Regions from separate parts of the Bacillus spongiae genome, predicted to be linked through region 2. Evidence: a T-box and tRNA genes for the amino acid it is inferred to sense, from the RefSeq annotation. Region 2 holds a T-box; the other holds one or more tRNA genes.
The links. A T-box is a leader RNA that pairs with one kind of tRNA and senses whether it is charged. The one in region 2 lies ahead of WAK64_RS01105 (valine--tRNA ligase), so its partner is inferred to be a tRNA-Val.

Region 1: it encodes a tRNA-Val, which carries the amino acid that the T-box ahead of WAK64_RS01105 (valine--tRNA ligase) is inferred to sense. The anticodon was not compared.

The regions. Positions count from the first base shown of each region.
Region 1 is NZ_JBBAXC010000003.1:309,314-320,035, forward strand. Features, by position in the region: gene WAK64_RS05770 (alpha/beta hydrolase) at 83-805, opposite strand; gene WAK64_RS05775 (TAXI family TRAP transporter solute-binding subunit) at 1,200-2,171, shown strand; gene WAK64_RS05780 (DUF1850 domain-containing protein) at 2,252-2,761, shown strand; gene WAK64_RS05785 (TRAP transporter permease) at 2,754-4,727, shown strand; gene WAK64_RS22555 (WYL domain-containing protein) at 4,793-4,921, opposite strand; tRNA gene WAK64_RS05790 (tRNA-Val) at 5,130-5,201, shown strand; gene WAK64_RS05795 (FAD-dependent oxidoreductase) at 5,538-7,202, shown strand; gene WAK64_RS05800 (metal-sensitive transcriptional regulator) at 7,479-7,739, shown strand; gene WAK64_RS05805 (DsrE/DsrF/DrsH-like family protein) at 7,942-8,421, shown strand; gene WAK64_RS05810 (rhodanese-like domain-containing protein) at 8,484-8,780, shown strand; gene WAK64_RS05815 (sulfurtransferase TusA family protein) at 8,835-9,413, shown strand; gene WAK64_RS05820 (MBL fold metallo-hydrolase) at 9,599-10,722, shown strand, end outside.
Region 2 is NZ_JBBAXC010000001.1:227,163-237,884, forward strand. Features, by position in the region: gene WAK64_RS01060 (cytochrome C assembly family protein) at 1-581, shown strand, start outside; gene hemC (hydroxymethylbilane synthase) at 596-1,531, shown strand; gene WAK64_RS01070 (uroporphyrinogen-III synthase) at 1,528-2,304, shown strand; gene hemB (porphobilinogen synthase) at 2,318-3,298, shown strand; gene hemL (glutamate-1-semialdehyde 2,1-aminomutase) at 3,335-4,624, shown strand; gene WAK64_RS01085 (hypothetical protein) at 4,789-5,526, shown strand; gene WAK64_RS01090 (LysM peptidoglycan-binding domain-containing protein) at 5,554-5,952, shown strand; gene ysxE (spore coat protein YsxE) at 6,043-7,083, shown strand; gene WAK64_RS01100 (hypothetical protein) at 8,448-8,639, opposite strand; T-box leader at 8,777-9,012, shown strand; gene WAK64_RS01105 (valine--tRNA ligase) at 9,063-10,722, shown strand, end outside.

The DNA of each region.
Region 1 (10,722 bases), on a different contig from region 2:
AATATAAACCTCCTCTTATCTGTACTTAAATGTACGTATTATCTTCCATTATAGCAAAGTATTTTGAAAATTTTAATAGCCATTATAACATCATTTTTAACGCTCTTTTTAAGTCAGGTTGCCAATACTTCCAAGTATGATCTCCGTCAAATTCTTCATAAAAGGAGTTAAAACCTTTTTCATTCATTAAGGTATGTAATTCTCTATTTGGTTCGATAAAATTTTTTGTACCGCCATCTGTCGTTTTTACTGCTGTTTCTTTTTTCCCAATAATATGATAAATATCCAGTAGTGGTGTCTGTGTAAAGGCTCGAACTTCTTCTAATACGCTGTCATCTACATAGGGTGACTGCAATATTACTTTTCCAAATGTATTTGGATATTTTAATGCAGTTCGTAATGAAACGGTGGCAGCTAGTGAGTCTCCCATTAAAATGCGACCCATTCCCATCTGGTAGGTAGGGAAGATTTTATCTAAATAAGGAGTTAGCTCATGGGCGATAAAACGAATATACGCTTCACTTTGTTCCCCTTCAGGGTGATATTTATTTCTTCGATCTTTCACATTATTATACGGAATTGCGACGATAATCGTATTGTCAATTTCATCATTATCCAATAATTGATCAGCTAAACGGGGTAACCGTCCTAATTGAATATAGTCCTTTCCATCTTGCACAATCAGAAGAGAGTACTTATATAGAGGTGAGAAATTTTCCGGTAAATAAATTAGTAACGATATATCTTCTTGTAAGTAAGAGCTAAAAATTGTTTGCTCTTCTATCATGCCTCTTGAAGTTGCCATAAATATAATCCTCCACTAAACATTCTATAAAGCGATTGCAATGTAAATTGTAGCATAAAATAATTTTAGGTGCCTAAATGTGAACCGTTTATATGAAAAAATTTATTTATTGTTTCCTAAAACAACCATTTTTTTATATGTAGATAGGAAAAAGGTAGAAGGAGAAAATAAAGATTGATTCTTTTATGTGTTATTCATTTTTTATGCAATCATTTTATCGGTGTATAGTAAACGTTAAATTAATTTCCGCTCATGATTATAGTGTGATAATAGGGGAGATGTATACATAATAGGCATATTATTTAGATTAATTCTATTTTTATTTGACAAGGTCCTTTGTTTATATGATAAAATGTATACGATGAATTGCAATTTTATTAAAGGGGGTACATTCATGAAAAAGAAGAGTTTTATTTTATCAGCAATTTTACTTCTTGCTGTGTCAATGGTTCTTGCTGCATGTGGTGGTGGTTCCGATAAAGGTGAAGGTGGCGAGGTAGACTTTATTACCATTGCAACTGGAGGTACAGGTGGTACATACTTTCCTCTTGGAGGATCTTTTGCAGACATAATTCAAGATGCGACTTCATTAGATGCAAGTGCTGAAACATCCGGTGCATCTGCTGAAAATATGGCAACACTAAAAGACGGGAAAATTGAAGTTGCCTTTACGCAAACGGATATTGCTAGCTATGCAGCAGAAGGCGAGCAAATGTTTTCTGATAATAAAGTAGAAACTGCTCGTGGAATTGCAACACTATATCCTGAAACAATTCAAATCGTGACAACGAAGGCTTCAGGAATTAAGACTGTCGAAGATTTAAAAGGAAAAGTTGTATCTGTTGGGGAAGCGGGTTCAGGTACTCGCTTAAACGCGGAACAAATTTTAGAAGTCCACGGTATGACATTTGATGATCTTACTGTTCGTGACTTATCGTTCAATGATTCTACTACAGGAATTCAAGATGGAACAATTGATGCAGCATTTATTACTTCAGGAACACCAACAGGTTCAGTAGAAGGACTTGCGGCTACACAAGATATTTCGATTGTGTCAATTGCTGACGATAAGATTGAAGAAATCGTTGGAAAATATCCATACTATGCAAAAGATGAAATTGCTGGTGGAACATATAGTAAGGTTGACGATGCGGTAACAACAGTTGCTGTTCGTGCCATGCTTGTAACTCGTGAGGATTTACCGGAAGACGTTGTCTACGATATTACAAAGGCAATTTTTGAAAATACGGATAAAATTACACACGCAAAAGGTAAAATTATAAGTGCAGAAACCGCTCTAGAGGGTATGGGTATTGAACTACATCCTGGTGCCAAAAAGTACTTTGATGAAATGGGCATTCAGTAATAATACCAAAGCTCAATGAAAGAGATAGACCGAATTTTCGTGCGGTCTATCTCTTTTCATTGAAAAATAAGGACATACTAATGAGATATAAACTAGTTTTCTCCGTCGTTATCCTCACTTTATTATTCATTTTAATGTTTCTTCCGTTCCGCTTAGTGTTTATTATGGAAGATTCCCAAGGAAAGCAATTTGCCTATTCGCCTATTCATGTGGGAGAACGTTTTCAAATTGAGTACACCCATTCTATTCACCTTTCTCAAGTAGAGGAATGGTATAAGGTGGGTAAGAACTTAAACATCGTTCAAACGAAGTTAACGTTCGAGGATACGGCAATAGGGATGCCTGCAACAGCAGGTGAAGGTGAAACATTTACATTAACAGAAGATGGTCAATATGAACTCTCGAACATGAGTCGGGAGTTTCCCTCTATAAATATGAGAGTGGGTCAAGTGAAGGCAAATCATTTATTGCATATAAATGATGCCACCTATCCGTTTACTTCTTTCTTTGATGGAGGGACGGGGATAAAGATTTCAATTAAAAAGCTATCAGTATGGCAAATGTGGAAAGGAGTGAAGATTCATGAGTAACAACCATGAAACATTATCGGCAGAAGAGCAACAAGAGCTGTTAGAGAAATATGATCCTGAATCGAATACGAGAAATCTTAAGGGAGTCATGGGCTGGGTTATTTTCTTTGGCTTACTTGCCTTCTCACTATTTCAGCTTTTTGCATCAATCTCACAAGTATTTCCGAGACAAATCTTATTAAGTGTTCATTTAGGCTTCGCACTATCTCTTATTTTTCTGCTATTTCCTGCTAGGAAAAAGAACTTAAAAAAAGGAAAGATTGCCTGGTATGATCTGATTCTTGCAACGCTATCAATCGTTGTAGGTGCTTATTGGCCTATTATGCAAGAAACGATTGTCAATCGAGTTGGGATTATGACGACTATGGATTTTGCGGTTGGATTGTTGGCCGTCCTTCTCGTTTTAGAAGCGACAAGGCGTGCTGTGGGACTACCAATCACAATAATCGCTGTTACCTTTTTACTTTATATGTATTACGGTAGGTCGATGCCTGGATTTTTATCCCATCGCGGCTATGATTTAGAGGATATCGTCAAAACGATGTTCTTTACAGGGGAAGGTATATTAGGTACTCCGTTATATGTATCAGCAACCTTTATATTCTTATTTCTATTATTTGGTTCATTTTTAGTTAAAACGGGAGTAGGGCAATATTTTAATGACCTGGCTGTAGCCATTGCTGGAAAGCGAACAGGAGGTCCTGCTAAAGTAGCCATCTTCTCTTCTGCTTTACAAGGGACGATTAGTGGAAGCTCGGTTGCAAACGTTGTAACATCCGGTTCCTTTACGATTCCAATGATGAAGAAGCTTGGTTACAAGAAAGAGTTTGCTGGCGGGGTAGAAGCTGCTGCCTCTACAGGGGGCCAGTTAATGCCACCAATTATGGGAGCCGCCGCATTTTTAATGGTAGAGTTTATCGGTGGAGTGACCTATTGGGAAATCGCTAAAGCAGCAGCAATCCCAGCTTTGCTTTATTTTACTGGGATTTGGATTATGACTCACTTTGAAGCTAAGCGAATTGGACTGAGAGGCTTAACAGATGATGAGATGCCTAATAAAAAGGAAGTATTTAAGAAGATTTATTTACTGATTCCAATCTTAACAGTGGTTGTGTTATTAGTCAGCGGAATGAGTGTCATGAGAGCTGCACTTTGGTCTATTGTATCAACGATTGTTGTCAGTGCGATTCGGAAAGACACGCGAATTGGACTGAAAAAAGGAATTGAAGCACTAGTTGATGGGGCTCGTACGGCTTTAGCCGTTGCAGCTGCAACGGCCTGTGCTGGAATTATTGTCGGAGTAGTAACGAAAACAGGGCTTGGCCTAAAGCTAGCTAATGGTTTAGTCGATCTTGCAGCAAGTTTAGCGAATACAGCAGACACTAAATTACTGTTGACGTTATTCTTTACGATGATAGCTTCCATCATTTTAGGAATGGGTTCACCAACAACAGCCAACTATGTTATCACATCTACCATTGCAGCACCAGCCATTATATTATTAGGTGCTCCAGAATTGGCTGCTCATTTATTTGTATTTTATTTCGGTATTATTGCAGATATTACACCACCAGTTGCTTTGGCTGCCTTTGCGGCATCGGGAGTTTCCGGCGGTGAACCGATACGAACGGGGTTCAATGCAGCTAAATTGGCGATTGCCGCCTTCATTATTCCTTATATGTTTGTTCTATCACCAGAATTGTTGATGATAGACACAACAGCATCTGAGCTACTATGGATTATCTTTACAGCAGTAACAGGAATGATTGCGATAGGTGCTGGAATGATTGGTTTCTGGTATCGAAAACTGAATTGGATTGAACGAATTATTTCAGTGATTGGGGGATTATTACTGATCTACCCACAAATCACAACAGACTTTATTGGTCTAGCTATTTTTGTCATCATATTTGTTATTCAATACATGACGAGAGAGAAGGGTGACCGAAAGCTAGCTAATGCATAAATGGTAACCTCTAGACACAGTCTAGAGGTTTTTTTTATTGGAAAATTTATATGAAATAGTAGCATTTAAGAAGAATTTTTAAGAGAAGAGTTTATTATTTGAGTGGCTAAAATGTTGTCTAAAGAAAATGTCCTTATTTGCTTTCTTAGCAAACAATATGCTGTTATATAAGTAGAATGGATAGAAAGAACCACAATTTTTCGTTTTGTACAAAGACCGATTTTGGAAAGATATATGACTTCAATTGGAACATTATGGTCTAAAGACCAGTTTAAATTCTTCAAAGGAATAGCACCTCCGTCCTTATAGTATCATTATATGCGAACACTCGTTCTTTATTCAAAATGAAAAAAAATATTGACAATAGGGTAAAAATAAATATAATAATTAATATACATATATGATCTGATAGTTCAGCGGGAGAATACTTCCTTGACAGGGAAGGGGTCGGGGGTTCGAATCCCTCTCAGATCATCCTTAAAAGCCAGAAGGTCCTTGATTGACAAGGAATTCTGGCTTTTTTATTGGAAATAAAACCTATGACTAGCTGTATTCTTAACTTTGTTAAGTGATTACTTTCTTACATCGAATTCACTATATGTTCAATAAGGTATGAACAAAATGTGAATGGTTAAAAAAGTCCTTCCAAGGCTTTAAGTTTTGTTTTATTATACCTATACGGGTATTGGTTTTAGGAAATGGTCAAATAATGAAAATCTGAAAAAGGCGCTGCTATTTTTTTAATGTGAGTAATAGAATGCTCAATTCAAAACAACCAATATTGAGAAGAAAGTAGATGGAGGGATGGTTATGACGAAGAAAGTAATTATTATAGGAGGAGTTGCAGGAGGTGCGACTGCAGCAGCAAGGTTAAGAAGACTGAATGAAGAATTGGATATTGTCCTCGTTGAACGAGGGGAACACATTTCATTTGCAAACTGTGGATTACCCTATTATATTGGTGAAAAAATTAAGGAACGAAGTAAATTAGTCGTCCAAACCGTAAAAGGGATGGCCAACCGATTTAATTTAGATATTCGCACTTTTAGTGAAGTGGTGCAAATAAACCCTGAGAATAAGAGCGTAACCATTAAAAATTTGCATTCAGGAGAGGTTTATGAAGAACCATATGACAAGCTCTTGTTATCTCCAGGTGCAAGACCGATAGTACCGGACATTACTGGATTGGACGAGAATGAAACTTTGTTTACACTAAGAAATATACCCGATACAGATAAAATAAAGAGCTATGTTGATCATAAAAACCCGAAGAAAGCAGTTGTGATTGGCGGTGGATTTATTGGAATTGAGATGGCCGAGAACCTAGTAAATAAAGGGTTGGAAGTAACCATTATTGAAATGGGAAAGCAAGTAATGGCACCAATTGATTACGAAATGGCGGCTGTTTTACACACTCATTTAAAAGAACATGGAGTGAAAGTAATACTAGAAAATAGTGTAAAATCTTTTATTGATAATGGAAAAAAAATCGTTCTTGCTGATGGAACTGAAGTTGAAACAGATTTTACGATCCTTTCCATTGGTGTACAACCGGAAAATGAATTAGCTAAAACAGCAAAGTTGGAATTGGGAGAGCGTGGAGGCATTATCGTAAACGAATTTCTTCAAACCTCAAATGAGGATATTTATGCTGTAGGGGATGTAGTAGAGGTTGAGGATTATATTAATGGACAAAAATTTATGGTTCCTTTAGCAGGTCCCGCTAATAGACAAGGACGTATTGCAGCAAATAATATTCTTGGAAAAGAAGAAAAATATCACGGGACTCTTGGAACTTCTATAGCCAAGGTGTTTGACTTAACGGTTGCTGCTACAGGAAATAATGAAAAAAAGTTAAATCGTTTAAAGATACCTCATGAAGTTATTCATATACATCCAAGCTCTCATGCTGGATATTATCCAGGCGCCAAAGCCCTATCCCTCAAATTGATTTTTGATAAAGAAACGGGCAGTATTTATGGAGCGCAAGCAATTGGAGAAGAGGGGGTTGATAAACGAATAGATGTTATTTCTACTGCGATAAAGGGAGGGTTAACGGTAGAGGACTTAACGAATTTAGAATTATCATATGCCCCACCCTATTCTTCTGCAAAGGACCCAGTAAACATGGCTGGTTATGTTGCCTCCAATATTATGAACGGAGAATTAGAGCATATTCAGTGGTATGAAGTTGAAAAGTATATGGAAAATGGAGGAGTATTGATTGACGTACGCGAACAAAAAGAACGTGAATTAGGCTTTATTGAAGGTTCCATTCATATTCCATTAAACGATTTAAGAGCTAGATTAGAAGAGCTCCCAAAAGAAGAAACGATTTACGTCAGCTGTCAAGTTGGGTTAAGAGGATATCTAGCAAGCTGTATCTTAAGGAATCATGGCTATCATGTTAAAAATATAGATGGTGGCTGGAAAACGTATTCTTCTGTGTTCGGAAATAAAACGAAAAAATCCTGAAACAAACCTAGATAAAAGCAGGAGAAATGTACATTCCTTTCTCACAATGGAAAGGATGCTCGTTGAAGAAAAGAGAAATATCTATTGTAATCGTGTTTTTCTTTTCTCTTTACAAACATCGTTTTTGAATGTTCTCTAAAATAGACTCTATTAACTAAATTGTTCATAAAGGCCTTAATACATCTATTTCTGTTTAGTTGACACTATACCAAGTAGGGTATAAAATAATTCCTATTAGATAGTGTTTTCTAAATTATAGTAGATAGGAGAATTTCTATGGAATACGATGATCAAATTAAAAATAGATTAAAACGAATAGAGGGGCAGCTTAGAGGCGTTTTAAAAATGATGGACGAAAACAAAGAATGCAAAGAAGTAATAACTCAATTGTCAGCTGTTCGCTCTGCTGTTGATCGAACCGTAGGGGTGATTGTAAGCTCAAACCTAGTAGAATGTGTTGTAGAGGCGGAAAAAAATGGGGAGGATGCGGATGAATTAATTAAAGAAGCTGTCAACCTTCTTGTGAAAAGTAGATAAAAAAGGGTTGACACTCTTTTTTTTATTTAGTAATATACCCGTAGGGGTATTAAAGAGGTGGTGTTAATTAAAAAACATTGTATAAGCCGCTTATTAATAAATAGCTTTCCAAATTTGTTGGGGTTATTGTATAAAGTAAATTTTTTTAAAAAACAATATACCTAATAGGGTATAAACATAATTTTATCATAAGGAGGTTCACATGACAGAAAAGAAACAAACAACCATCGTATTATTTAGTGGAGAATATGACAAAGTAATGGCGGCTTACATCATTGCAAATGGAGCGGCTGCTTATAATCACGAGGTGACCATTTTCCATACTTTTTGGGGATTAAATGCATTACGTAAGGATGAAAAAGTTCAGTTAGAAAAAGGTTTTATGGAAAAAATGTTTAGTAAAATGATGCCACGAGGGGCTGATAAAATGGGACTGACAAAGATGAATTATTTAGGTTTTGGTCCAAAGATGATTAAAGCTGTGATGAAAAAGCATAATTCGATGCCCCTCCCTCAGTTAATCGATATGGCAAAGGATCAAGGAGTTAAATTAGTTGCCTGTACAATGACGATGGACTTGTTAGGTTTACAACAAGAAGAGTTATTGGACAAAATTGAATATGCTGGTGTTGGAGCGTATTTGGCAGATGCTGAAAACGGAAATGTAAATTTATTTATTTAACATGATTGGATTCATCTAGGCATAAAACATATTTCTATTTAAAGAAGGAAGGAGGGTGTGTGATGAAGGAGAAGACAGCAATGGAAGTAGAATTATTAGTTAATCAAGGAAAGGTCGTAAATATCATAGATGTACGTGAAGCACATGAAGTAGCAATGGGAAGGATTCCAGGCTCTGAAAATATTCCATTGGGGCTAATTGAATTTCGAATGCACGAACTAGATAAATCTAAAGAGTACGTGATTGTTTGTCAATCAGGTGGGAGAAGTAGTCGTGCAGTAAACTTTTTGACAAGTCAGGGGTTTAATGTGGTTAACATGGAAGGTGGAATGCTTTCTTGGACAGGGGAAATGGAATAAAAAATTTTAGCTTAATTAATACCCTTGTAGGTATTTGAGATAGGAGGCTATAAGATGAGAAACATTAAAGTAAATGTAACACTAGACGCAAAAGGATTATCATGCCCCATGCCGATTGTGAAAACGAAGAAGGCAATAAATAATCTAGCACCCGGTTTAGTTTTAGAAGTTCAAGCAACAGATAGAGGTTCAATAGCGGACATTAAAGCGTGGTGTAACAGCACTGGTCACCAACATTTAGGTACTCTTGAAGAAGGAAATGTGATTAAACATTATTTAAGAAAGTCTTCTAATGAGGAGATTAGTGAAAAGAAACATCCAAATGTAACGAATAATGAAGTATTGGAGAAGAAATTAAAAGAAGGGGAAAAAATTATTCTCCTTGATGTAAGGGAAGCAGCTGAGTATGCATTTAATCATATCCCAAATGCTTTGTCGATACCTTTAGGGGAATTAGCAAGTCGTATAAGTGATTTAAACAAAGATGATGAGATATATGTCGTGTGCCATACAGGTGTCCGTAGTGACCTTGCTGCACAAAAATTAGCAGAATACGGATTTACGAATGTTAGTAATGTTTTACCGGGTATGAAACAGTGGTCAGGAGAAACAGTTAGTTATTATAAAGAATGAGGATAGAGGTATTACACTGCTATTCTATACTTTTATAACAGAAAATATCGATGCAAATGAAGAATCAATATTCGTAAACGATATAAGGATAAAGATTATGTTTCAATCCATTCCTAACAAGCGGGATTGAAATCGGAGTTTACTATATTTTTTTATAATAAAATATACCTAAGGGGGTAAAAAGAATGACGGTAAAGGTAATGGATGCAAAAAAAGTAACAGAAAAAATAATAAACAATGAAGAATTATTTATTTTAGATGTTCGAAATGAAATTGCTTTTGAGGATTGGAAAATTGAAGGGAAAAACTTTGATTATTTAAATATTCCTTATTTTGACTTACTTGATGGTGTGGAAGAAGTTATTGAAAAGATTCCAACGGATAAACAAGTTATAGTCGTATGTGCAAAAGAGGGTTCTTCTATTTTGATAGCCGAAATGCTTTCTGATGCAGGTCATTCAGTATCCTATTTAAAAGGAGGAATGAAGGCTTGGAGTGAACATTTGGAACCAATTAAAATAGCAGATTTAACAGATGGGGGTGAAATTTATCAGTTTGTTCGAATCGGAAAGGGCTGTCTCTCTTATATGGTCATTTCAAATGGTGAGGCAGCGATAATTGATTCAACAAGGATGGTAAATACTTATTTAGATTTTGCCGAAAGAAAAGGAGTTAAAATTACGCACGTCTTGGATACCCACTTACATGCAGATCACATCTCTGGTGGAAGAATGATGGCTGAAAAGACAGGGGCAACATACTGGTTGCCTCCAAAGGATGCCGGTGAAGTAACATTTAATTATCAACCTTTAAAGGATGGACTAAGGATGGCAATTGGTCATACAGCCATGTCCATTCATTCCTTATACTCTCCAGGTCATACAATTGGATCAACCTCTTTTGTTGTGGATGAAAAATTCTTACTATCAGGAGATATATTATTTATCGATTCCATTGGAAGACCAGATTTGGCTGGTATGGCAGAGGACTGGGTTGAAGATTTAAGAGAGAGTCTATATGTACGTTTCAGGAATTTATCTGACGAGTTAATCGTTCTGCCTGCACATTTTATGGTAATCGATGAACTAAATGAAGATGGAAGTGTTTCTGAAAAACTCGGAGTACTATATGCATCAAATCATGGATTAAACGTTCAAGATGAAAATGAATTTAGAAAGTTAGTAACGGAAAACTTGCCGCCACAGCCAAATGCTTATCAAGAAATACGGGAAACGAATATGGGGAAAAGGAACCCTAATGAAGAAAAGCAACGGGAGATGGAGATTGGGCCAAATCGATGTGCGGTACG
Region 2 (10,722 bases):
CTCTTAGTATTAATCGTCTATTACGTACCGATTTTACTGTGTTTTTTACAAATGTTTTAGGATTTAGTATCATTGCGATTCATACATTCGCTCCTGTACAAATGGAATCTGAAGCATTAGCGGAACAATTGGTTTCAGAGCTACTATTTATACATATTACCATGGCGATTCTCTCGTATGCAGCGTTTACTCTTTCCTTTGTCTTTTCTTTATTATTTTTGCTTCAGCATAAATTATTAAAAGAGAAGAAGTGGGGGCACAGGTTATGGCGATTAGGGAATTTATCTCAGTTAGAGAAAATGAGTTATGTATTGAATGCGATAGGGGTGCCTATGCTGTTATTAAGCTTAATTCTAGGTGTTCAATGGGCTTATATTAAGCTTCCGAATGTGATATGGTATGACCCGAAAATTATTAGTTCATTTATTTTATTAGTGGTATACAGTGTTTTCTTATTTTTGCGTGTGCGAAAGGGTATGTACGGAAAATCTTTAGCAATTTTAAATACAGCCGCTTTTTTAATTGTATTAATTAATTTCTTTTTAGTAAGTCGATTATCGACATTTCATTTTTGGTACTAATGAAGGAGGACGTCATGAGAAAAATTGTAGTAGGCTCCCGTAGAAGTAAACTAGCATTAACCCAAACCAAATGGGTAATTGAACAACTGAAGAATCTAGGTGGTCCATTTGAATTTGAGATTAAAGAAATTGTTACAAAAGGGGACCGTATATTAGATGTCACCCTCTCAAAAGTGGGAGGGAAAGGCTTATTTGTTAAAGAAATTGAACAAGCCATGATTGACAAGGATATTGATATGGCTGTTCACAGCATGAAAGATATGCCTGCTGAATTGCCAACGGGGTTGACAATTGGATGTATACCACCTCGAGAAGATCATCGGGATGCCATCATCTCTAAAAATCATGTAGCACTAAGCGATTTGCCAAAAGGGGCTGTTATTGGAACAAGTTCCCTTCGCCGAGGCGCTCAATTACTAGCATTTCGACCTGATTTAGAGATTAAATGGATTCGAGGAAATATCGATACGAGAATAGCGAAATTAGAGACAGGTGAATATGATGCTATTATTTTAGCAGCTGCTGGATTGTCTCGAATGGGCTGGACGTCCGAAGTTGTTACAGAATTCCTTTCTACTGATATTTGCTTGCCAGCAGTGGGTCAAGGAGCTTTAGCAATAGAATGTCGTGAAGATGACACGGAATTACTTAGTTTATTTGATCAATTTACTTCAGAAAACGCAAAACTATCAGTTGAAGCTGAACGCGCTTTTCTTCGAAAAATGGAAGGTGGCTGTCAAGTGCCAATCGCGGGATTTGCGACTATTTTAGAAGACGAGACCCTTTCCTTTACAGGTCTAGTGGCTTCCCCAGATGGGAAAAAAATATATAAAGAAATACAAACAGGGAAAGATCCAGTTGCGTTAGGTGAGCAGGTTGCAGCTGTTTTAAGTGAGCAAGGTGCCAAACAATTGATTGAGCAGGTGAAAGAGGAGCTTGATCAATCATGACTTCCTCTTTACCCTTAAGTGGTAGAGACATTTTGATTACAAGAAGTGTTGAGCAATCTGTTTCCTTCGCCCAATATATTGAAAAGCAAGGGGGGATTGCACATGCAGTCCCCCTACTTGCTTTTCGTTCGAATAGAGATAGAAAAGAAAAAGTGACGATGGACCACATATTCCAATATGACTGGATGATTTTCACAAGTAAGAATGCTGTTGATTATTTTCAACAAACGCTTAGCCATTATTCTCTTTCTTTATCTAATTTACAAGCGAAAGTAGGTGCTGTTGGTAGCAAAACAGCAAGCTACTTACAGAGCAAGGGGATAAAGGTCGATTTTTGCCCGCAAAATTTTACAGCAGAAGATTTTGCCTATGAATTTGTACAACGTAATATGAAGCCAAATAAAGTATTAATTCCAAAAGGGTCTTTAGCAGGTCAAAGTATTCAAACCATTTTTCATGCACATCACATTTGTTGTGATGAGTTAATTGTGTATTGTACGTATACACCTGAGAATTCATTAGATGAGCTTCAGCATTTATTAACAAGCAAGAAGATTGATGCGATAACGTTTACAAGCTCTTCCGCCGTTCGTTTTTTTATGAAGGCACTCCAAAAACGTGGCTTAAGTATCCCAGAAACAGTTTACGCATGTATTGGTCCAAAGACAAAAGCGACAGCTGAAAGCTTAGGCTTAGTTGTGCAAATTTCTCCAAACATCTATACAATAGAAGAGATGATGAAAGCACTCGTAAATTATTATCAACATACATAGGAGGTAACAATATATGGATAACCTACAATTCCGTCGACATCGACGTTTACGAAAAAGTAATAATATGAGGGCGTTAGTGAGAGAAACTTTCTTAAGAACAGAAGATCTCATTTATCCTCTTTTTGTAGTAGAGGGGAACCATGTGAAAAATGAAGTTCCTTCCATGCCCGGAGTTTATCAAATTTCGCTAGATTATTTAGAAGCAGAGATGAAAGAAATCGTTTCATTAGGCATTAAATCGGTCATCGTTTTCGGGGTTCCTGCTGAGAAGGATGAAGTTGGTACTCAAGCGTATCATGACCATGGAATTGTTCAAGAGGCGATTCGCGCAATAAAAAAACAATTTTCTGAACTTATTGTGGTAGCAGATACATGCCTATGTCAATACACTTCTCACGGTCATTGTGGAATTATAGAAGAGGGTCAAATACTAAATGACCCAACCTTAAATCTCCTAGCGCAAACAGCGATTAGTCAGGCAAGGGCCGGTGCAGATATTATTGCACCAAGTAATATGATGGATGGTTTTGTTGCGGCCATTCGTAAAGGATTAGATGAAGCTGGTTTTGAAGATATTCCTATTATGTCTTATGCAGTTAAGTATGCTTCAAGTTACTATGGTCCTTTCCGAGATGCAGCCCATAGCTCTCCTCAATTTGGTGATCGAAAAACGTATCAGATGGATCCATCTAACCGACTGGAAGCATTAAGAGAAGCGCAATCTGATGTGGAGGAGGGTGCAGATTTTCTAATCGTAAAGCCAGCACTATCATATCTAGATATTATTCGAGATGTAAAAAATGAATTTAATACACCAATCGTTGCTTATAATGTAAGCGGTGAATATTCGATGATAAAAGCAGCTGCACTAAATGGCTGGGTGGATGAAAAATCTCTCGTTTTAGAGAAGCTAACCAGTATGAAAAGGGCTGGTGCTGACCTTATTATTACTTATGCAGCAAAGGATGCAGCAAGATGGTTACGAGAAGAATGAGCTACTAATTCATACTGATTGACTGGAGGAAATAAAATGCGTCAATATTCAAATTCAAAAGAAGCTTTTAAAGAAGCGATAGGTTTAATGCCAGGTGGAGTGAATAGTCCGGTTCGAGCATTTAAATCGGTTGAAATGGATCCGATTTTTATGGAACGAGGAAAAGGAAGTAAAATTTATGACATTGATGGCAATGAATATATCGATTATGTGTTGTCTTGGGGTCCACTCATTTTAGGTCACACGAATGAGAGAGTTGTCAATGGACTGAAAAAAGTTGCTGAGAGCGGGACGAGTTTTGGTGCTCCTACAGTAGTTGAAAATAAATTAGCCCAACTTGTGATTGAAAGAGTGCCCTCAATTGAGGTTGTACGAATGGTATCCTCTGGAACAGAGGCAACGATGAGTGCTTTGCGTCTAGCAAGAGGTTACACTGGAAGAAATAAAATTATTAAATTTGAAGGGTGCTATCATGGTCATGGTGATTCCCTATTAATTAAAGCAGGATCAGGGGTGGCGACCTTAGGGTTACCAGATAGTCCAGGGGTACCTGAAGGAGTGGCTTCAAATACTATTACCGTACCTTATAATGATTTAGAAAGCATAAAGTATGCCTTTGAACAGTTTGGTGAGGATATTGCAGGAGTAATCGTCGAACCAGTAGCTGGAAATATGGGGGTTGTACCTCCAAAGCCTGGTTTTTTACAAGGGTTAAGGGAGCTTACAACGAAGAATGGTGCTTTATTAATCTTTGATGAAGTGATGACAGGTTTTCGTGTAGACTATGGCTGTGCTCAAGGTTTCTATGGTGTCACTCCAGACATTACCTGCCTAGGAAAAGTAATTGGTGGAGGTTTACCAGTTGGTGCGTATGGCGGAAAAGCTGAAATTATGGAGCAGATAGCTCCAAGCGGACCAATATACCAAGCGGGTACTTTATCTGGGAATCCGTTAGCGATGACAGCAGGATATGAAACCTTAATTCAATTAACACCGGATTCCTATAAGGAATTTACTCGAAAAGCAGACTTGCTTGAGAAAGGATTGCATGATGCAGCAGATAAATATGAAATTCCTCACACGATAAATCGTGCAGGATCAATGATTGGTATTTTCTTTACTAACAATGAAGTGGACAATTATGAAAAAGCAAAAACGTCTGATTTAGAGCTGTTTGCCAAGTATTATCGTGAAATGGCATTAAACGGTGTCTTTCTACCACCATCTCAATTTGAAGGCTTGTTTTTATCAACTGCTCATACTGATGATGATATTGCTCAAACCATTAATGCTGCAGAACAAGCATTTAAAACGATTCGTGGATAAGTTTTCTCCCCATCGTTGATAAACAATGTATTAAAAAATCCCTATTCATTACGAATGAATAGGGATTTTCTTTCCTTTCAGCATAAACAGTATCATATTCGTAGTTTTTCTTTCATAAAGTGATAGTGATATACCAGGGGTGTGATTTGAAAGGAGGATTATTGGTGATACAAGGACAGCCATCTTGCTTAAGGTTCTCATTAGAGGAATCCGTTTGGTTTAAAAGAGGACAGGAAGTGGAAGAACTACGATCTATTTCTTTAGACCCTCATATTACGCTTCAAGAGCAAGAACAATACGTTTTAATTCGTGGACATCTAGAGTTAACAGGAGAATATATTGGTGGAGATTTTAATGGTGATGCTACGGATGAAGATTGGTCAGAAGAAAAAAAATATGGAAAGCTCGTTTCAATCGTGGAGAGAAATAGTCAAGGTGAGTGTGAATTTTCTCATCGTTTTCCAGTTGATATAACCATTCCTAAAAACCGAATTACAAACCTAGATTCTATCGACGTATTTGTAGATTCTTTTGATTACGTTGTGCCAGAAAACGCGTGTTTAAAAATAACAGCAGATTTAACGATTTCTGGAATTGATAGCGAATTACCTGAGGAAGCCATGGACATTACAGAAGAAAAAGTATTCGAACCTCTTACTCGAGGGGTTGCGGTTGAAGACGAAGTCCAAATTGAAATGGAAGACCTAGAGGAAGAAGTAGAAATAAAACTAGAGAATTCACCGGATAATACCGTAGCACAAGAAGGTGATTATCAACCATTTTATTTAGAGGCTAGGCAGGAAAAACAACAAGAACAAGATGAAGAGGTCCCTGTAAGTGTTCAATTTGAACAGAAAGATTCACCACCAGTTTTTCATTATGAGGAGCAAAGAGAGGAATAAAGAGAGGAACAGTCACCGTTTACGAATGTGTTTGGCATTCAAGATAAGGAGGAATCCTCAAGTTCAAGTAGTTCTCATGCTGATCCAATATATATTGAAGATGAAGAGTCTTCTCCTTCATCGGCCTTAATGGAATTTGAAGAGAGTGAGGAAGAAAGCAGTGTAGTTGAGCAGGTAGAAAAAAAGAAGAAAAAGAAAGATGGATATGAATCAATATCGTTAACAGATTTCTTTGCACGTAAAGATGAAGGGCCTTCCGCTAAACTAAAGGTGTGTATTGTTCAAGAAGGAGATACATTGGATTGTTTGGCTGAGAAATATGAAATAAGTGTACAGCAATTATTGAGGGTAAATAGTCTAGAAATTACACAAGATGTATATGAAGGGCAAGTGTTATATATCCCTCATGAGCCTGCATATAAATAAACAGCTTACTATTGGGAGCAGGGGGAAACCTTGCTCTTCCTTTATTTCAATCACTCTAATAATATTGGATACTATAAAGAGGGTGGTGTCATGGAGAATAATCACTTCAAAAAACTTTCAACAGTATTAGCAAATTATGGTGTAGAGCCACATTTTGTGGAATCCTTTGGAAAAGTTTTTAAAGTATATAGTAGTAAAGGAACCTTTGCTGTAAAAAAACTATCAGCAGAAAAGGGTGTTGACTTTGTAAGAGCCATTCAATATATATATCAGCGAGGCTATAATCGAATTGTACCCGTATATCCAACGATGGATGGACGATATGCGGTATGGGACGAAAATGAGCTATTTTATTTGATGCCATGGCTTATCAATGAAGAAAAAGAAAACCGATATGAAAAGCACCAAAAGCTTTTTCGAGAACTAGCTCGCTTTCATCACCTTACATCGAATGAGCAGCCGATTAATGTGGAAGAGCGTACTGAGCATTATGAAATGATGACAGAGAAATGGGATAAGCAGAGAGAATTTTTAACAGAATTTTTAGATCGGTGTGAAAAAAAGGTATATATGTCACCATTCGAACTGCAATTTTGTACGTACTATAATGAGATTTCACAATCTATTCATTTTGCACGAAGAAAATTAGATTCCTGGTACGAGCAAACTAAGGAAAATGACAAGGTCCGTACCGTAATCATTCACGGAAAATTGTCAACGGAACATTTTTTATATGATGAGCGAGGAATGGGCTACTTTAGTAATTTGGAAGAAATTCGCACAGCTTCGCCATTCCATGACTTGATTCCATTTTTGTCCAGAACATTACACACCTACCCGAAAATGAATGATGAGTGCGTGGATTGGTTAGTAACGTATTTTCAACATTTTCCTTATAGAGAAGAAGAAACCTTACTGTTTTTAGGGTACCTCGCCTACCCTTCTCTTACCATGAGGGTATTGGAGCAGTACTATCATCGTGAAAAAAAGAATGAGGCAAAATACGTTAAGAAGCTTCAGCATCAATATTGGGGGTTAAAAAATACGGAGTATATTGTCATGAAGATGGAAGAATGGGAACAACAGAAAAAAGCAACTGCTGTGGAGCAAGAAGAGACCACTTCTGACTAACTAAATTAGCTATCTACTATGAACTTGTTGATTTTAGCCATAGAACAAGGGAGCCATCTTTTTATGAATCTCCCTTGTTCTATGGTTAATTAAGTTTTATAGGAGGCCTACAGGAAGTAGGTCATGAAGGCGTTGCGACAGGACGTCGCGAACTTAGCCTTCGTTCCTTAATGTTGTCTAGCTCCACCGCCTAACGTCTAGTAAACTTGGCCACTCCTCCTTACGATAAGTCAACATCGAATCGCTTTGCTCTTCGTGTTTCCTTTATCTCATACGGAGCGGTTCAAGTTTATACGACGTTGATCAGGCGCCTCCGCTTAGGCCTACAGGAAGTAGGTCATGAAGGCGTTACGACAGGACGTCGTGAATTTAGCCTTCGTTCCTTAATGTTGTCTAGCTCCAGCGCCTAACGTCTAGTAAACTTGCCCTCTCCTCCTTACGATAAGTCAACATCGCCTCGCTTTGCTCTTCGTGTTTCCTTTATCTCATGCGGAGCGACTCAAGTTTATACGTCGCTGAACGCCCTCCTCCGCTTTTCTTGTTGTCTAGCTGCGCCGGGTAGCAGCTCGGGGTCATTTGTCAAACCCCTCCGGAAATCAGGATTTCCTGCGTGCTTCGCCAAATGCCTGTCGCTGCTGAGCGACCCGTCTCCGCTTAGGCCTACAGGAAGTAGGTCATGAAGGCGTTACGACAGGACGTCGTGAATTTAGCCTTCGTTCCTTAATGTTGTCTAGCTCCGTCGGCCAGCGCCTAGCAAACTTGTGCACTCCTCCTTACGATAAGTCAACATCGAATCGCTTTGCTCTTCGTGTTTCCTTTATCTCGTGCGGAGCGACTCAAGTTTATACGTCGCTGAACGGCCTCCTCCGCTTTTCTTGTTGTCCAGCTCCGTCGGCCAGCGCCTAGCAAACTTGTGCACTCCTCCTTACGATAAGTCAACATCGAATTTCTTCGAAATTCGTGTTTCCTTTATCTCGTGCGGAGCGACTCAAGTTTATACGTCGCTGAACGGCCTCCTCCGCATTTCTTGTTGTCTAGCTGCGCCGGGTAGCAGCTCGGGGTCATTTGTCAAACCCCTCCGGAAATCAGGATTTCCTGCGTGCTTCGCCAAATGCCTGTCGCTGCTGAGCGACCCGTCTCCGCTTAGGCCTACAGGAAGTAGGTCATGAAGGCGTTACGACAGGACGTCGTGAATTTAGCCTTCGTTCATTAATGTTGTCTAGCTCCGTCGGCCAGCGCCTAGTAAACTTGTGCACTCCTCCTTACGATAAGTCAACATCGAATCGCTTTGCTCTTCGTGTTTCCTTTATCTCGTGCGGAGCGACTCAAGTTTATACGTCGCTGAACGGCCTCCTCCGCTTTTCTTATATCCATTCAAATTTAATGGCTATTGCTATGAAAGCAAAGATTAAGAGTAGTAATACGTCAAATGTGGTAGGCAATAGAAATGTTCTAATTAATTGGAAAACGGTAAATGGAATGATGAGTTGTGCACAAATACTTCGAAATGTTTTAAGCCATGGGTGTAAAAGATAAGGGTTGTATTTTTTTCTCATCTTTTCCTCCTCCTTTTTTTTAGTGTATGAGCGGAGAAAAAATACGTGAAGTGGAGAAAAAATGTATAAAATCAATTTTTTTTAGGGATAATGATTGACGTTATGAAAGTTTTTTATATACTATAAATATACATATCACAAATGCTCTGAACGGGAAGAGTATATTGGTACTTGCTTTTAGAGAGAGGAATGAATTGCTGAAACATTCCTTAAGTCAAGCCAATAGAAGGTCGCCCGGAAGCAGCTTCTATGAAACGGTGGAATTAGTAGAAGCCGGTCTAAATGACCGTTATGCCAATGAAGATCTAAATAGCATGTTTATTTGTTATTTAGAAAAAAGGTGGTACCGCGAACACACTCCCTCGTCCTTTTATTGACGATGGGAGTTTTTGTTTTTTGTGGAAAAAGAAGGAGGAAATATAAATGGAAAATCAAGAATTGACGATGCCAACAAAGTACGATCCCAATTTGGTTGAAAAAGGACGCTATCAATGGTGGCTAAAAGGGAAATATTTCGAAGCAAAGGGCGAAGAAAGTAAAACACCATATACAATCGTTATTCCCCCACCAAACGTAACTGGAAAACTACATCTTGGTCATGCTTGGGATACGACACTCCAAGATATTTTGACTAGAATGAAACGAATGCAAGGGTATGATGCTTTATGGCTGCCAGGAATGGACCATGCAGGGATTGCCACTCAAGCAAAAGTAGAAGAAAAGCTACGCGAAGAGGGGAAGTCACGTTATGATTTAGGCCGTGATAAGTTTGTTGCAGAAACGTGGAAGTGGAAGGATGAATACGCAGGCTTTATTCGTAATCAATGGGAAAAGCTGGGGTTAGGTCTAGATTATAGTCGAGAGCGTTTTACGCTAGATGAAGGACTTTCCAATGCTGTTCAGGAAGTATTTGTTACGCTATATAACAAAGAGTTAATCTATCGTGGAGAATACATTATTAACTGGGATCCAAAAACGAAAACAGCATTATCGGACATTGAGGTTATTTACAAAGATGTTCAAGGTGCATTTTACCATATGAAATACCCGCTTGCTGATGGATCTGGTTTTATTGAAATTGCAACAACGAGACCTGAGACAATGTTGGGCGATACAGCCGTTGCCGTTCATCCGAAAGATGAGCGCTACAAAGACTTAATTGGCAAAACGGTGATATTACCGATTACAGGAAGAGAAATTCCAATTGTAGGCGACGATTATGTAGATATGGAATTTGGTTCAGGAGCAGTAAAAATTACACCTGCACATGATCCAAATGACTTTGAAATTGGAAATCGCCATGATTTAGAACGCATTCTAGTAATGAATGAAGATGGCACGATGAATGAAAAAGCAGGAAAGTATGCAAACATGGATCGTTTTGACTGTCGTAAGCAAATCGTAAAGGACTTGCAAGAAGAGGGTGTTTTATTCAAAATCGAAGAACATCTTCATTCGGTTGGACACTCTGAGCGAAGTGGTGCTGTTGTAGAACCGTATTTATCAACACAATGGTTTGTTAAAATGCAACCACTTGCAGAACAAGCGATTTCATTGCAGAAATCAGAAGAGAAAGTACAATTTGTTCCAGATCGTTTTGAAAAGACCTACATGCATTGGATTGAAAATATCCGCGACTGGTGTATTTCTCGCCAGCTTTGGTGGGGGCATCGTATTCCTGCTTGGTACCATAAGGAAACGGGGGAAGTTCATGTTGATCATAACCCGCCAGCGGATATTGAAAATTGGGAACAAGATACAGACGTGTTAGATACTTGGTTCTCTTCAGCATTATGGCCATTTTCAACAATGGGTTGGCCTGACGTAAGTCAAGAAGACTTCAAACGTTATTATCCAACAGATGTACTGGTAACGGGCTATGATATTATTCCTTTCTGGGTTTCACGAATGATTTTCCAAGGCTTAGAGTTCACTGGTAAACGTCCATTCGATGATGTTCTAATACACGGATTAGTTCGGGCTGCAGATGGGCAAAAAATGAGTAAATCCCTAGGAAATGGAATTGATCCAATGGAAATCATTGATCAATACGGGGCAGATGCGCTTCGATATTTCCTTGCAA